Gemmata obscuriglobus: one gene and its partner. The protein of the gene in region 2 interacts with the protein of the main gene of each other region in a pairwise test. Links are inferred from orthologs where the notes say so. Each region holds a gene or a part of one and is shown on either strand. Other genes may lie near its edges.

Region 1 (7,843 bases), 4.4 Mb from region 2 along the record:
GAACATCGGCGACCTGATGGGCATGTGTACGGAGCGCCGCGGCACCTTCGTCCGCACCGAGTACCTGAGCCAGCAGCGCGTCATCCTCGTGTACGAGATGCCGCTCGCGGAAGTCATTTACGACCTGTACGACAAGCTCAAGTCGGTGACGCACGGGTACGGCACGATGGACTACGAGGTGCTCGGGTTCCGCCCGGCGGACCTCGTGAAGCTCGACATCCTCGTCCACGGGCAGAAGGTGGACGCGCTGTCGGTGATCGTCCACCGGACGTCTGCCGAGCGGCGGGGCCGGCAGGTGCTGAAAAAGCTCCGCGAGGAGATCGACCGGCACCTGTTCGAGGTCGCGCTGCAGGCGGCCATCGGGGCGCGCGTGGTGGCCCGCGAGAACATCGCGGCGATGCGCAAGAACGTGACCGCGAAGTGCTACGGCGGGGACATCACCCGCAAGCGCAAGTTGTGGGCCAAGCAGGCCGAGGGCAAAAAGCGGATGAAGCAGATCGGGCAGGTCGAGGTGCCGCAAGAGGCGTTCCTCGCGGTATTAGAATCGGACGACTGACGTTTGGTGTCTTCGGCGGACCGGGAGCGGGTCACCCTTTCGGCAGTTTCCAACGGCGCTCCTAATGACCGACACGCCGACACCCGCTACGAACCCGGGCGACCCCGACGGGGCGGCGCCCACGCCACGCGCGGAACACAAAGAGCCGACCGCCGAACTCCCGCCGCCCACCAAGAACGTGTCCCCGTTCCGCGCGGGGCTGGTGGTGATGGCCGCGTTCGTCGGGCTGTTTCTCGTCGTTCGCACTGCGGCGCTTGAGCCGTTCGGCGTCCCGACCGGCAGCATGTCGCCGGCGCTCAGCGGGCACCACCGCGACGGCTTCTGCCCGCGGTGCGGCGCGACGGCGCGCGTCGGGCGCCCCAGTTCCGGCAGCGAAACCGAACACTTCCTCAAGGTGCTCTGCTGGAACTGCGAGCAGACGCTCTCGCTGGCCGCGGCCCGCGAGTTGAGCGGCGACCGGCTCCTGGTGGACAAGAACGTCTACGACCTGCGCGCGCCGCGGCGCTGGGAGATGGTCGTTTTCCGGTGCCCGAACCCGAAGCGGTCGGAGTTCGGCAAACCCTACGTCAAGCGCCTCGTGGGGCTACCCGGTGAGGTGATCACCATCCGCGACGGCGACGTGTACGCCAACGACGTGCTGGTACGCAAGGGACTGGCCGAACTCCGGGAGACTCTCGTTCCGGTGTTCGACATGAACTTCGCGCCCAAGCCCGACGGGTGGAGCGCGCGGTGGCTGGTCGAACCGGGCGACCCGCGGCTTCCGCACGGCGCCAGCGCGGCGAGCGGCCCCGTAATCGAGGACGGGGCGCTGGTCCTCGACGCTTCCGACGGCCCGCAAGCGGTCGCCGCGGTGCGGTATCGGCACTGGAACCTGGACGCGCGCGACTCCGAGCCGGTGCGCGTGTGGAACGCGTACAACGGATACCCCATCCGCCGCGACCGCGAGCCGGCCGCGCACGACTTCTACCTCACGTGCGAGGTCGAGGTCGCCGCCGCGGTCGGCGCGCCCGGGGACGCGGCGTTCGAGTGCCGGCTCTCCGACGGCGCCGATGTCGTAACGGCGGAGCTCGGCGTCGGCGCCCGCGGGGCGGGGCAGGCTCGGCTCGTTCAGGAGGGCCGCGGCGGGTTGGGCATTGCGGGCGGTGTCTCGCTCACCCCCGGCAACAAGCACCGGCTCGAGTTCGCCTTCGTTGACCGCCGGGTCACCCTTGCGCTCGACGGGCGGATGGTCATTCCCCCGGCAGATCTGGACCCCGTTGGGAAGCCCCGATCGCCGGAGTCGCGTCCCGTCCGCCGGATCGCCGCGCGGGGGTGCAAGGTGATCGTTCGCGACCTGAAGCTGAGCCGTGACATCCACTACACGACCACCGACGAGCGCGACCACGGGAGCCGGCCGGCGCGGCTGGGCCGGCACGAGTATTTCGTACTCGGCGACAACACCCAGAGTTCCGAAGACAGCCGGAAATGGCCCAACCCGGGCGTGCCGGAGGACGCGTTCATCGGTAAACCATTCCTGATTCACCAACCGCTCCGGCTGAGTCGGGTGTCGGTCGGCGGGCGTGATCACGTGTTCCAGTCGCTCGACTGGTCCCGCCTCCGGTGGCTGCACTGACAGGCTCCCCAACCGCGGGCCACCGCGCAGAAATTGACCGCCCGCGCCAGCGAATACCGAACGACGCTCGCTCTGCTCGTACCGAGGCCCGCATGCCAACCGCGACCGCCGATCCCGCCAAGACCGCCGAAGACGAGAAGAAAAAGGCGCACCGCGATCCGGCCCGTGAGGTCGTCGAGACGATCGTATTCGTCGTCGTTCTGGTTCTCTTGCTGAAGCTGTTCATCACCGAAGCGTTTGTCATCCCCACCGGGTCGATGGCTGAAACGCTTTACGGCTATCAGAAGATTATACCCTGTCCGAAGTGCGGCCACACGTTCCCGCTCAACTCGCATAGCGAGGTCGAGGGAGACGCGCCGGACAACCCGCTACAGAACCGAAAGCTCGTGCGGCTCACGCATTACGTGTGCCCCAACTGCCGGCACCGGGGGCAAATCGATGACCTCCCGGAGTGGCCGCGTAACAACAGCGGTGACCGGGTGCTGGTGCTGAAACCGCTCTACCACCTCCGTGAACCCGAACGTGGCGACGTGGTGGTGTTCAAGTACCCGGAGGCGCCGCAGACGCAGCAGACGGCCCAGAACTACATCAAGCGGATGATGGGCTCCGGAGGGGAAACCTTGGCCGTCCACCGCGGCGACCTGTATGTCACGTCGTCGTTGTCGTACCCCGTCCCGGACGCGCCGAAACTGGACTGGTGGCAGCCCCGGTTCCGGCACCGGAACAGCCCGCAGGCGGTCGCGCGGTTCGAGGCGTCGCGGAACGCCGGCTTCCCCCCCCACATTGACGGCGGCTTCCGGATCGTGCGGAAAGAGGAAGGGCAGTTGCTCGCGGACCGCCGAATCGTCTGGGACAACGACCGACAGCCGGAGGACATCGCACAACTGGCCCGACCGCGGTGGCACGCGCCGGAGCGGCCCGAGGCGTGGACCACCGACGCGCCGACTGCCCCACGCGCGTTCGCTCACAAGGGCGACAGCTTGGACTGGCTCCGGTACCGGCACTCCCGCACCGAGTGGCGGGTCGGGGAGCGCGGCCGGGGTGTGGACGATGACGACGCCAGGCACCTCCGGGGCGAGTGGCCGACCGACAAGGCCAAGGTCACCGACCGGCTCATCGACAACTTCCTGGGTTACAACGTCAGCCGCCCCACCGAGTCCGACGAGCAACTCTGGGTCGGCGACCTGATCTTGGAGTGCGAGGCCGAGTTGGCGCCCGGTGCCGAGGTCTCCCTGGAACTGTCGCGCGGAATGGACCGGTTCCGCGCCACCTTCGGCAACGGGAAGGTCACACTCACGCGGTCCGGTGGCCAGAACGCCGAGCTGAGCGCTCGGCCTTGCGCGGTGACCGCCGGGACGCACCGGCTCCGGTTCGCCAACGTGGACGCCCGGCTCTGGGTGTGGGTGGATGGTCAGCGGATCGACTTCGGCGGCGCCGCCGATTACGAGCGCACGCCGCTCAAGGAGACCGATTACGACGAGTTCGACACCAACAGAGAGGGGTGGATTAGGGCCAACGACGTGGAGGCGCCGGCCGGGATCGGTGCGAAAGGCGGGGCCACAGTCCGGCACATCACCCTGCACCGCGACATTTACTACACCTGGAACCGCGATCAGAGCTCCAAGTACGCGGACCCGGACGCCAGCCCGCTGCCGCTCAGCCTGCGGTCGCCCGCGGGTTCCGGTCCGTCGCCCAACTACAACGAGGGCGACATCTACTATGTGCAGCCCGGGCACTACTTCTGCATGGGCGACAACAGCGCGGCCAGTTCCGACAGCCGCTCCTGGGGGACCGTCCCCGACCGACTCATGTTGGGAAAGGCGGTGTTCGTGTTCTTCCCGTTGTACCTCGACTGGAAGCTCGGCTGGCCGCCGGTCCGACCGACCCCGGGAAAGAACCGCGTCGGGTTCATCAAGTAATCGCCCGCGCCGCCGGGCGACGGGGCGCGTGACTGGCCCGGCCCGAGCGGGCCGTTTGTGAGGTCCGAGATGCTGACCGGTGAAATTCAGATCCGCGTGCGTTATGCGGAGACCGACCGCATGGGGCTGCTGCACCACGCGAACTACCTAGTGTACTTCGAGCAGGCCCGCACGGAACTGCTCCGCGCGCGGCAGGAGTCGTATAAGGAACTGGAAGACCAGGGGTTCTTTTTGGTCGTGGCGAAAGCCGAGGTGAAGTACAAGAGCCCGGCGCACTACGACGACGTGCTCACGATCCGCACCACGGTGACCCGCACCTCGCCGGTGCGCCTCGAGCACAAGTACGAGGTGTTCCGGGGCGCCGTCCTGATCGCAGAGGGGCTCACCACACTCGCGTGCGTTGGCCGTGACGGCAAGCTCCGTGAGATGCCCGCATGGCTTGCGGAGGCGAAGTGATGCGCAACCGGACGCGTTGACGGACCCGCCAAGATAAACAGTAACAAAAAAGACGTCCCTTGCCTTCACGCCCCCGTTTATCCTGGCGGGCCTGTCGACTACCGTTAATGCGTTCACGGCCGGAGGAATCGGCCGCTCGCGAGGGGAGGTTCCGTGCGCCGGCTCTGGATCCATCAGGTGCTGCCGTTGGTGTTCGCCGCGGTCCCGGTGCTGACGGCGGCTCTGGTGTTTGTGGCGGTGCCCTCCGACGCGCGCCGCGACTACCTCGCGCGAGTCGCCGAGTCCCCCATCGACTGGATCATCATCGCCATCGGGTTCACCCTTTTCACCGTGCAAACGGCGTTCGCGTGGCGCGCGCTGCGGTGGCAGGAAACGGACTTCGACCTGCGGGCCGACCGCTGGCTCGGGAACCTGTGCCAGGCGGCCGAGTGGTTCCCGCTGCTGGGGCTAATCGGCACCGTCGCGGCGATCCTGCAAACCTTTAACTCGATCACCCCCGGCGCCAACCCGACCCCGCAGGAGATCATTCGCAAATACGCGCCCGCGATCACCGCCACCGGCGGAGGGCTGTACATGGCGTTCATCAACATACTGCCGGTGTGGGTGGTCACCATCGGTCGGGACCTGATCCGCTCGCTGGCGGGCACGCCGGCCCCTGTTGAGTCGCGCGAGGGAAAGTCGTGATCGCGCCGCCCCGCCGCGCCGTGACGCGGTTCTTTGTGCCGTTCATCGACGTGCTAATCCTGCTGTTCGGGATCTTCCTGTTGATGCCGTTCGTGGGCGGCACCCAGTCGGCCGACGTGCCGGAGGAGAAGGCCGCACCACCGAAAGAGTCGCTTTCCGCGGACGTGCGCGAGCTCCAGCGGCAACTGACGGAGGCCCGCGACCGGCTGCTGCGCATGGAAAAGGCCGCTCAAGCACGCGTCACAGACCGGCTGGTGGTCCGGGTGCTGCACACCGACCGCAAGGACGGCACGCTCTACTATTTCGACCCCGACCGGCAGGAGATTCGCACCGAAGCCGACGCCCAGCGCCTCATCGCCCACCAGAAAACGCTGGCGAGCAAGTCTGGCGGGGTGAAGGACGTGTTCTTCCTGATTCTGTACCCCCAGAACCCGAGCGGGTTCCCGACTAAGAAGCAGGAAGATCAGATCCACCACTGGTTCCGCGACGTGCCGCACGAGTTCCAGTAGCGCCGCGCCCGAGGTCCCCATGCTCGACACACTCCTGGCCGACGGCATCGCGTCCGCGGCGTCGAACAAACTGGCCGAGTTCGTCATCAAAGCGCTGGCCGTCGGCGGCGGCTTCCTGGCCGGCTACGTCGGCGGCCGGCTGATCGCTTGGGCACTCGACCGGTGGGTGTTCGCGCACAAGGCCCCGGCGCAACTCAAGAGCCTCTGCGGACTGCTGTGCGGCGTGCTGGCGGCGATCGTCGTGGCGTTGATCGTATTCGGGTCCGGCGGCAGCGGACTGTTCGGCGGTGGGGGCGGGGGCGAGCTGAAAAGCACCGGAGACGATCAGAACCGGCAGCAACAACCCACGGCACCTCCGAAGGACGATAAGAAAACCGAGCCGCCGAAAATCGAGCCGAAGGTCGAACCGAAACCCACTCCGGGTGACGTGCGCGTTTCGATCCTCAGCGGCGCGGACGTGAGTGACGCCAAGTTCTACGTGTTCGACGGTGACCCGACGCCGCGTACGCTCGACGAACTGAAGAAAGCTGTCGCCGAGCGCCCGAAGGACAAGCCCGCGCCGGTACTGGTGTTTCGGTTCGCCAAGGACCGCTTGTCTACCACCCACCCCGAAATGAAGCGGCTCACCGCGTGGGTGCAAGAAGCGGGCATTCAAAACAGGTTTGAGTAACATGAGATGTCGGGGCGTGGCCCCGACCGATGCCGCGAACCGACCACCCGTAACGCGGCCACCACGGACGGAGGTTACGCGCGTGGCCTCGCACCCCGGCAGTCTACCGCTCGATGCTCCCCGTGTGCTGCTGTTTGGGCACCGCGGCGCGGGCAAATCCGCGCTGATCGGCGCGCTAATGCGCGCCGGCGAAGTGCAGGGCGAAACTCTCCGCGGGGAGGTAGTACCTACTTCGCCCGAACTGCCACTCATACGCGACGCCGCTTACAGCGGCACGCTCGAATCCAGCTCTGCCGAGCTGACGAGTTTTACCGTCCGGCTACGCCCCTGGCGGGTCGGCACGCGGGCCGTTTCGGACCCGCTCACGGTGATCCTTGATGACTGCGACGGCAAGGCCGCCGAAGACCTGATCCGACACTCCGAGCCGATCACCCAGCGTCACCCCGACAGCGAACTGGCCCGCGCGGTGGTCGAGACCGACGCCATCGTGCTCCTCGTCGATGCGGCCAGCACCCGGGCGCAACTGGCGGAAGCGTTCAAGGCGTTCGACGCGTTCCTCACAACCGTCGAACGGGCGAAAACAGACGCGCGGACGGTCGGCGGGTTCCCGGTGTTCCTGGTCCTAACGCAGTGCGACAGACTGGCTCAGAAGGGTGACACACGTCGGGAGTGGGAGGCCCGCGTTGCGGACCGCGTCGATTACGCCTGGGCGGAGTTCGACGAGTTCCTCAAAGAGGCCGACCACGGCGACGCCCCGGCGGCTCCGTTCCTCTCATTCGGGAGCATCGACCTGACGGTGGCCGCGGTCGCGCTCCGCCCCCCGCCGCTGCTCGAAGCGCCGACGCCTGCGGACGAACCCTATCTTGTGGCGGAACTGTTCCGCGACTGTTTCGCGGCCGCCAAGGCGCACCACGAGCGGCACCGCCGGTCCGAGGCCCGGCTCTGGTGGACCGTGCGCGCCGCACTTACCGCGCTGTGCTTCCTCGTCCTGGCGTTCGGGTCGATCGCGCTGTTCCCGCCCCAGGGTAGCGCGCCCGATCTCGCGGCGCGGGTCGACGACTACGAGCTACACGAACCCCCGGCGGCGGTGCGCCTGTCCGACCCAGAACGTGACCGCAACCGCCAGACGTTGCGGCGGTTCGCCAACGATGCGGCGTTCCGCTCGCTCTCGAACGACCGGCGAGGGTTCGTCGAGAGCCGGCTAAAAGAGATCGACGACTACCTCGCGTACCGCGCGCGGCTGGCCGGCGCGACGGCGCCAGTGTCAGCCCGGAGCCTGCCCGATTTGGTACAGATCCGCGAAACACTGAAAACCGCGCTCGCCCTCCCGGGCGAATACTCCTGGGGGGAGACTGCGGCGGCACAGCTCCGTGACAAGTGGCTCGCCGACTGCGCCGCCCTCGAAGCGGCGCAGCAGGCGTGCGTGGACCGGTACCG
Region 2 (7,575 bases):
TCGGTGTGGCGCTGGGCTTCGGTCTGGTCGTCGCGATCGGGTGCGGGTCGAGCCCGGCGCCCACGCAACCGGCCGCCGCGCCCCAAGAGCCCGAGCCGAAGAAAGGACAGGAGCCGGCCCCGGCGGCGCAGGTTGAAGCGCCGAAAGCCGAGGTTCCGAAGACGGACTCCCCGAAGCCGGGGGCGGCTCAGGTGGCGTGGGAACTCGACCCCGCGAAGCACGCGATCCCCAACGCGCCGGTGCGCGGGCGCGTCGCGGGAGCCGACGTGACGCCCGGGGTACTCGTCACCGCCGAGGAGGTCATCTTCCGCACCCCCGCGGACACGATGCAACCGCTCGAGCGGTCGGTAACGCTCCGGCTCGCGCCGCGGGTCCCGGGCCAGCCCACGCCGCCGCCGATCACGGGGCGGAGCTGGAAAGTGGACCCGAAGGACGCCGGGCCGGAGGTGTGGGTGGAGGTGAAGGGGCAGCCCATCCTCTCGCAGCCGAACGGCTACGCGCTAACGCTCGACCTCGGGGCACGCAAGAACGGCAAGGTGACCGGCAAGGTGTACGTGTCGCTGCCGGACAAGGACCAGACGGTACTGGCCGGCACGTTCGACGCGGAGTATTTCCGGCTCGCGGAGGAGCCCCCGGGCGCCGACGACGCCCCGTTCATTGTCGGCGAGGTCGCGGTGATGGGGGCCGCGCCGGGTACGCCGGTGCGGTGCGCGTGCGCCGCGTTCCTGCCGAACAACAGTTCGGTGTTCTTCCCGGAGTCGCAGGTCGAGTTCAAGGGCGCGCCGGTGAAGTTCGAGCACACCCGGATCGAGCCGGGGCGGTACCTGATCGCCGCGGCGACCGCGGGCGGCCCGGTGGTGTGGAAGTGGCTCAACGTGCCCGCCAACGGGATGCTGACCGAGCGCCTGACGCTCGACGTCACCAAAACCGGCGGCCTGGAAGTGACCGCCGCCGCGGACGCGAAGGGCACGGTGATGCTGGCGCCGGCCGACGACGCGAGCGCCGAGCCGCTGCTCCCGGAACTGTTCAAGGGCTTCGCCGTGATGACGGCCCGCGCGAACGCCGACATCGTGGCGGGCAAAGCCCTGGTGAAGAACCTCGGGCCTGGGCGCTACGAAGTTCGCCTCGGCGACGAACGCCGGATCGTGGAAGTGGTCGCGGGCAAGACCGTCGAAGTGAACATGGTTCCCGCCCCGCCGAAGAAATGACGCCGGCCCCGGGCGGTTAGCCGGCGCTTGTCGAACCGCCTGCGTCAGCAGGCGGGTGGCGCGCTCCGCAGGCCCTCAGGGTTGCGCGACACTTTGACGAGCCGCGACGGTCAGGGAGCGGAATACGTTACCCGCTCCCTGGCCGTCGCGGCTCGTTCCGACACGTTACAAACATCTCCGGCCGCGTGCTGGACACTGCACCCACGCCGCCCACAGCAATCAGTACCGCGGCATCCCCGGATCGACCTTGTCGGCCCAGCCCAGGATGCCGCCGGTCAGGTTCACGAGTTTCGTGTAGCCTTGCGCCTTCAGGAAGTCGATCGCCTTCTGGCTCCGCATCCCGCTCTTGCAGTGGACGATCACCTCGCGGTCCTGCGGCACCTCGGCCAGCCGCGACGGCAGTTCCGGGAGCGGGACGAGCACCGTTCCGGGGATGCGGCAGATCTGGAACTCGTTCGGGTTCCGCACGTCGAGGACGAACAGGTTCTCGCCCGCGTCGATCCGCTTCTTGAGCTGCTCCGGCGTGATGTCGCTGCCGCCGAGCGCGGGCTGTGCGGCGGTGGCGCCGCCCCGCACGCCGCAGAACTCTTCGTAATCGATCAGCCCCTTGATCGTGGGGTGCGGGGCGCCGACGGCCCACTTGGGGTCGCGCCGGATCTTGTACGTCTTGAACGTCATGTTGAGGGCGTCGTAGTGCAACAGACGCCCGATGAGCGGTTCGCCGATCCCCAGGATCAGCTTGATGGTTTCCGTCGCCTGGATGCAGCCGATCACGCCCGGCAGAATCCCCAGCACGCCGCCCTCGGCGCAACTCGGCACCTCGCCCGGGGGCGGCGGCTCGGGGTACAGGCACCGGTAGCACGGGCCGACGCGCGGGTCGAACACCGTCGCCTGCCCGTCGAACCGGAAGATGCTCCCGTACACGTTCGGCTTGTTGAGCAGCACGCAGGCGTCGTTCACCAGGTAGCGGGTCGGGAAGTTGTCGGTCCCGTCCACCACGATGTCGTAGTGCTTCACGATGTCGAGCGCGTTCTTCGAGGTGAACTGCGTCTCCCAGAGGTCGAGTTGTACCTCCGGGTTCACGTCGCGCAGCCGGTCGGCGGCGGACTGGCACTTCGAGCGCCCCACATCCGCGGTGCCGTGGATGATTTGCCGCTGGAGGTTCGAGGTGTCCACCACGTCGAAATCGACCAGCCCGAGCGTGCCGACCCCGGCCGCGGCGAGGTACAGCGCCAGCGGCGAGCCGAGCCCGCCGGTGCCGATGACGAGCACCTTCGCGGCCTTGAGCTTCCGCTGCCCGTCCAGCCCGACCTCGGGCATAATCACGTGCCGCGAGTACCGGGCGAACTCGGGCTGCGTGAGGGACACGTCGGCCCAGCGGCCGCTAAGCAGATCGGGAAGCGGCATTGAAGGTTCTCCGAAAGCAGTAAGTAAAAGCAGATTGGCCACAAAAAAGCACAAAGGGCACAAAAGGAAACCAAGGCAGAAGAGTGAGTTCAAACACTTCTTCTGCCTTGGTTTCCTTTTGTGCCCTTTGTGCTTTTTTGTGGCCAATCTGTCTTCGCGGCCCACCCACTAAATCGCGCCGAACGCGAGCGAGCAGTTGTGGCCGCCGAACCCGAAGCTGTTCGACAGTACCTTGCGCACACGGGCCTCGCGGGCCGTGTTGGGGATGTAGTCCAGGTCGCACCCCGCCTCGACATCCTGGTTCTTCAGGTTGATCGTCGGGTGCAGCACGCCGTGCTTGATGCTCAGCGCGCAGGCGACCGCTTCCACGCCGCCGCTGGCGCCGAGCAGGTGGCCGATCATGCTCTTGGTGCTCGACACCATGAGCTTCTTGGCGTGCTCGCCGAACACGAGCTTCACGGCCTTCGTTTCGGCCACGTCCCCCAGGCCGGTGCTGGTGCCGTGCGCGTTGATGTAATCAACGTCGGCCAGGTTCCAGCCGGCGTCCTTCACCGCCTCCCGCATCGCCTCCGCGGCGCCGATGCCGTCTTCGTGCGGGGCGGTGATGTGGAACGCGTCCGCGGTGTTGCCCGAGCCGCACACCTCGGCGTAGATCGTGGCGTTACGGGCCTTCGCCCGCTCGTACTCTTCGAGGACGAGGATGCCGGCGCCTTCGCTCAGCACGAAGCCGTCGCGGTCCTTGTCCCAGGGCCGGCTCGCGGCCTTCGGGTCGTCGTTCCGCTGGGACAGCGCGCGGCACGCGATGAACCCGCCCAGCCCGAGCGGCGTCACCGCCGCCTCGCTGCCGCCGGAGACCATCACGTCGGCGAGCCCGCTGCGGATCGCGGCCACCGAGTCGGCGATGGCGTGCGCCGCGGACGAACACGCGGTCGAAACGGTCGTGTTCGGGCCGCGCAGCCCGAACCGGATGGAAATGTTGCCGCTGGCCGAGTTCGCGATCATCTTCGCGATGAGGAACGGCCCGAGCCGGTCGGGGCCGCGCTCCATGAGCGTGCGGTGCCCGTCCTCCCACTCGGCCATGCCGCCGATCCCGCTGCCGAGGATGCACCCGCAGCGGAACGGGTTCTCTTTGGCGAAGTCGAGCCCGCTCTCCTTCACCGCCTCGTGCGCGGCGACCACCGCGAACTGGGTGAACCGGTCGAGCCGGCGCGCCGAGCGGGTGTCGATGACGGGTTCGGGGGTGAAGCCCTTCACCTCGCCGGCGAACGTGACCTTGAACGGCACGTCCGTGCCGCTCACCAGCTTGAACGCGGCGGTGTCGAAGAGGGTGATCGGCGCGATGCCGCTCTGCCCGGCGAGAAGGCCCCGCCAGTAGTCCGGCACGTTCAGCGCGAGGGGGTTCACCGTGCCCAGCCCGGTAACCACCACCCGACGGCGGGTCGCGGGAAAGGAAGAAGTCACTGTGGCTTGTTCTTGATTGCGGTGTCGATGTAGTCCACGGCTTCGCCGACGGTCTTGATCTTCTCGGCCTGGTCGTCCGGGATCTGGATGTCGAACTCTTCTTCCAGCTCCATGACGAACTCGACGATGTCGAGCGAGTCGGCGCCGATCTCTTCGATGAACGTGGTGTTGCGGGTGATCTTTTCTTTGTCGTAGGCGAAGTGCTCGCTCACGATGTCGATGACTCGTTGCTCAACGGACACGGTTCGTTCCTCCGGGCGGTGGTGGAGCCACCGCGACACCCACAGCCCGGCCAACTCCGACCGGCCCGCAGCAGCATCTCGCTTGTTGTATTGCGCCGGCGCGGCCCACGCGCCACGGGTCAGCGTTTCCCGGGCGCCAGCACTGCGACTGGCGATCGAAACTCTACTGAGGCGGCCCACAAAAGAAAAGGCCGCCCGCGCTCACGAGCAAGTGAAAAGGCAAAAGGAGAAAGGGAAAACAGTGCAAGAAGCGCCTCGCGCCGTGTCCCGCCTTCGTTGCTTTTTTCCTGTTCACTCCGCGGTTACGCCGCAACGTTTCGGATATCGGCTTTTCGGTGCAACCGCTTGAGGAGACCGGCGAGGACCCGCCCCGGCCCGATCTCGTAGAACCGCTCCACGCCTTCGGCCAGCAGCCCGCGCATGGTCTCTTCCCAGCGCACCGGCGACAGCACCTGCTTGACCAGCAGCCCGCGGATCTCGGCGGGGTCGGCGTGCGGCCGGGCGTCGACGTTCGACCACACCGGCACCTGGGGCGCCCCCAGGTTGGCCCCCGCGAGCGCCGCGGCGAGTTTCTCGTCCGCGGGCCTCATGAGGTGCGTGTGGAACGCGCCCGCGACGGCCAGCCGGACGGTGCGGATGCCGCCCTTCTGGACGCACAACTGTTCGAACCGGTCGAGCGCGGCCAGCGCGCCGGAAATCACCGTGTTGCCCGGGCAGAGCAGGTTCGCGACCTCGAGCGTGTCGGCGCCGCGGGCCTCGCTCACGAGCGCCTCGACCTCCGGCACCTCCATCCCCAGCACGGAAATCATGCCGGACGGGGTGGCGACGGCGGCGTCCTGCATCGCGCGGCCGCGAGCCTGCACGAGCCGCACGCCGTCCTCGAACGAGAGGGCGCCCGCGAAGGCGAGTGCGGTGTACTCGCCGAGGCTCAGCCCCGCGGTCGCGTGCACGCCGCCGAACGCGTCGGGCTCGGTCGCGCGGAGCTGCTCCAGGGCCGCCAGGCTCGCCACGAAGATCGCGGGCTGGCTCACGTCGGTCGCGTTGAGCTTCTCGGCCGGGCCGCCGACGCACACGTCGAGCAGGTCGTACCCGAGGATCTCGGACGCGCGGCGGAACAGGTCGCGCGCCGCCGGGAGCGACTGGCACAGCGCCCCGGCCATGCCGACCGTCTGCGCGCCTTGACCGGGAAACAGAAAGGCCGTGCGTGGCATGGGGAAACTCGCTCTCCGGCCGCGCCCGTTGGAATCAGTGACTGCTCATATCGGGGCGGCCGCACCACCAGAAACAAAAATAGGCGGAACGGCCGAAACGCGCTCCGCCATCAGGACTCACTCGTCGCCCTTGGGCAGCGCGGCGAGTTCGGCGACGATCTTCTCGTTCAGCTTCACCCGGACGTTGAGCGCCGCGACGCCCAGGGCGCTCGCGATGGCCTTGTCCTTGGACGAGCCGTGGCAGATGATGCAGACGCCCTCGACCCCCAGCAGCGGGGCGCCGCCGACCGCGCTGTAGTGGTACTTCGCCAGCAGCGTCTTCAGCGCCAGCGCCGCCTGATCGCGTTCGGCGGACAGCGTGCCGATGACCTCGTGGCTGATGAGCCCGACGACGAACTCCAGCACGCCCTCGCTGAGCTTCAGCACGACGTTGCCGGTGAACCCGTCGGTCACCACCACGTCGACCGCGCCGCGGTGGATGTCGCGGCCCTCAATGTTCCCGACGAACCGCTCGCTCAGCGGGCTGTTGCGGAACAGCTCGTAAGTCTTTTGGACGAGCTCGTGGCCCTTGCCCTCTTCCTCGCCCACGTTCATCAGACCGAGGGAGGGCTTCTCGATGTTCAGCACGTGCTTCGCGAAGACGCTCCCCATCGCCCCGTACTGGAGCAGGTGGCGCGGCTTCGGGAACACGTTGGCGCCGACGTCCATGATGACGCAGCGGCCCTTGGCCGTCGGCATCACGGTGGCGATCCCGGGCTTGTGGACCCCGGGCAGGAAGCGGCGCGACAGCACCCCGCCGGCGACGACCGCCCCGGTGTTGCCGGCCGACACCAGCCCGTCCACGTTGCCTTCGGCGAGGAGCTTCCAGGCGCGGAACACGCTGGCGTCCGGCTTGCGGCGCAGCGCCTCCGCGGGCTTCTCCTTCATCTCGACCACTTGCGCGGCGTGAACGACCTCGACCCTACCCGCCGGCAATGGAGACGCCGCGAGCAGCGGGTCGAGCTGCCCTTGGTCGCCCACCAGAACGACGGTGAGGTCGGGGTTCGAGGCGAGCGCCAGAGCGGCGCCCCCCACGTTCGGAGCCGGGCCGTGATCGCCGCCCATCGCGTCGAGGGCGATCCGCATGGTTTACTTCCCTTGCTTGTCGTCTTCTTCCACGGGCAGGGCGTCGCGGCCCTGATAGAACCCGCAGTTCGAGCACACGCGGTGCGGCATCACCGGCTCGTTGCACCGGGCGCAGTATTGAATTTGGACGGGCACAACGGCGTGGTGACTGCGCCGCGTGCCTTTACGGGAGCGGGAGGTCCGCCTCTTGGGTACTGCCATGACGCTATCTCGCGGTCGTAGTCTGGTTCCTAATCAAGAACGGCTATGTTAGGACCGCGTACAACGACAGTCCAGCGTAACACGCAAGAAACGCACCGTCCGAACAGCTCCGTAGGATGAGGTTAGTGCCCCCGACTCACACGGGACAGGGGGCGCGCGGGTTCTCGCGGGGGAGCGCATGGATCACTTGTGGGCGCCGTGGCGGCTGTCGTACATCACCGGCCCCAAAGAGAAGCCCGACGGCGGCCCCGCGTGCTTCCTCTGCCGCGCCGCGGCCGGGACCGGTGCCGACGATCGGGCGAACCTGGTCGTTCACCGCACGGAACGGTCCGTCGTGGTGCTGAACCGGTTCCCGTACAACAACGGCCACCTCCTCGTCTGCCCGCTGGCGCACAAGGGCCGCTTCGACGAACTCACCCCCGAAGAGCTGCTCGACTTACAGCTTGTGATGCGCTGGTTCATGGGCGTCATCGAGAAGCGGATGAACGCCGACGGGTTTAACGTGGGGCTGAACCTGGGGCGCCCCGCCGGGGCGGGCGTGCCTGGACACCTGCACTGGCACGTCGTCCCGCGGTGGAACGGCGACCAGAACTTCATGGCCGTGACCGGCGACACGCACGTCATTTCGCAATCGCTGGACGCGCTGTACGATCTCCTCGCGGAAGAGCTGGCGAAGGTGTGAGTTGGGCCGGGGGGGGAGCATGGAAATCGTACCGCATG

Evidence for each region.
Region 1: the proteins of acpP (region 2) and GobsT_RS24105 interact in binary tests that used the Escherichia coli proteins (3 or more experiments, as listed by UniProt). The link is inferred for Gemmata obscuriglobus from one-to-one orthologs.

Annotation. Positions count from the first base shown.
Region 1 is NZ_CP042911.1:5,752,972-5,760,814, reverse strand. Bases 2,874-5,849 are described here. They hold GobsT_RS24105 (acyl-CoA thioesterase), read left to right. Parts: upstream 2,874-4,156; coding sequence 4,157-4,543; downstream 4,544-5,849. Other genes in these bases: GobsT_RS24090 (hypothetical protein), read left to right, coding at 5,756-5,849; GobsT_RS24095 (hypothetical protein), read left to right, coding at 5,224-5,736; GobsT_RS24100 (MotA/TolQ/ExbB proton channel family protein), read left to right, coding at 4,697-5,227; GobsT_RS24110 (S26 family signal peptidase), read left to right, coding at 2,874-4,087. Also shown: lepA (translation elongation factor 4), read left to right, coding at 1-556; GobsT_RS24115 (S26 family signal peptidase), read left to right, coding at 621-2,168; more of GobsT_RS24110, read left to right, coding at 2,261-2,873; more of GobsT_RS24090, read left to right, coding at 5,850-6,406; GobsT_RS24085 (GTPase domain-containing protein), read left to right, coding at 6,489-7,843.
Region 2 is NZ_CP042911.1:1,309,297-1,316,871, forward strand. The notes cover bases 2,696-5,403. They hold acpP (acyl carrier protein), read right to left. Parts: upstream 4,319-5,403; coding sequence 4,073-4,318; downstream 2,696-4,072. Other genes in these bases: fabF (beta-ketoacyl-ACP synthase II), read right to left, coding at 2,784-4,076; fabD (ACP S-malonyltransferase), read right to left, coding at 4,621-5,403. Also shown: GobsT_RS05245 (hypothetical protein), read left to right, coding at 1-1,208; molybdopterin-synthase adenylyltransferase MoeB, read right to left, coding at 1,428-2,615; more of fabD, read right to left, coding at 5,404-5,529; phosphate acyltransferase PlsX, read right to left, coding at 5,647-6,654; rpmF (50S ribosomal protein L32), read right to left, coding at 6,658-6,855; GobsT_RS05280 (HIT family protein), read left to right, coding at 7,034-7,537; GobsT_RS05285 (hypothetical protein), read left to right, coding at 7,557-7,575. UniProt on the Escherichia coli protein: Carrier of the growing fatty acid chain in fatty acid biosynthesis.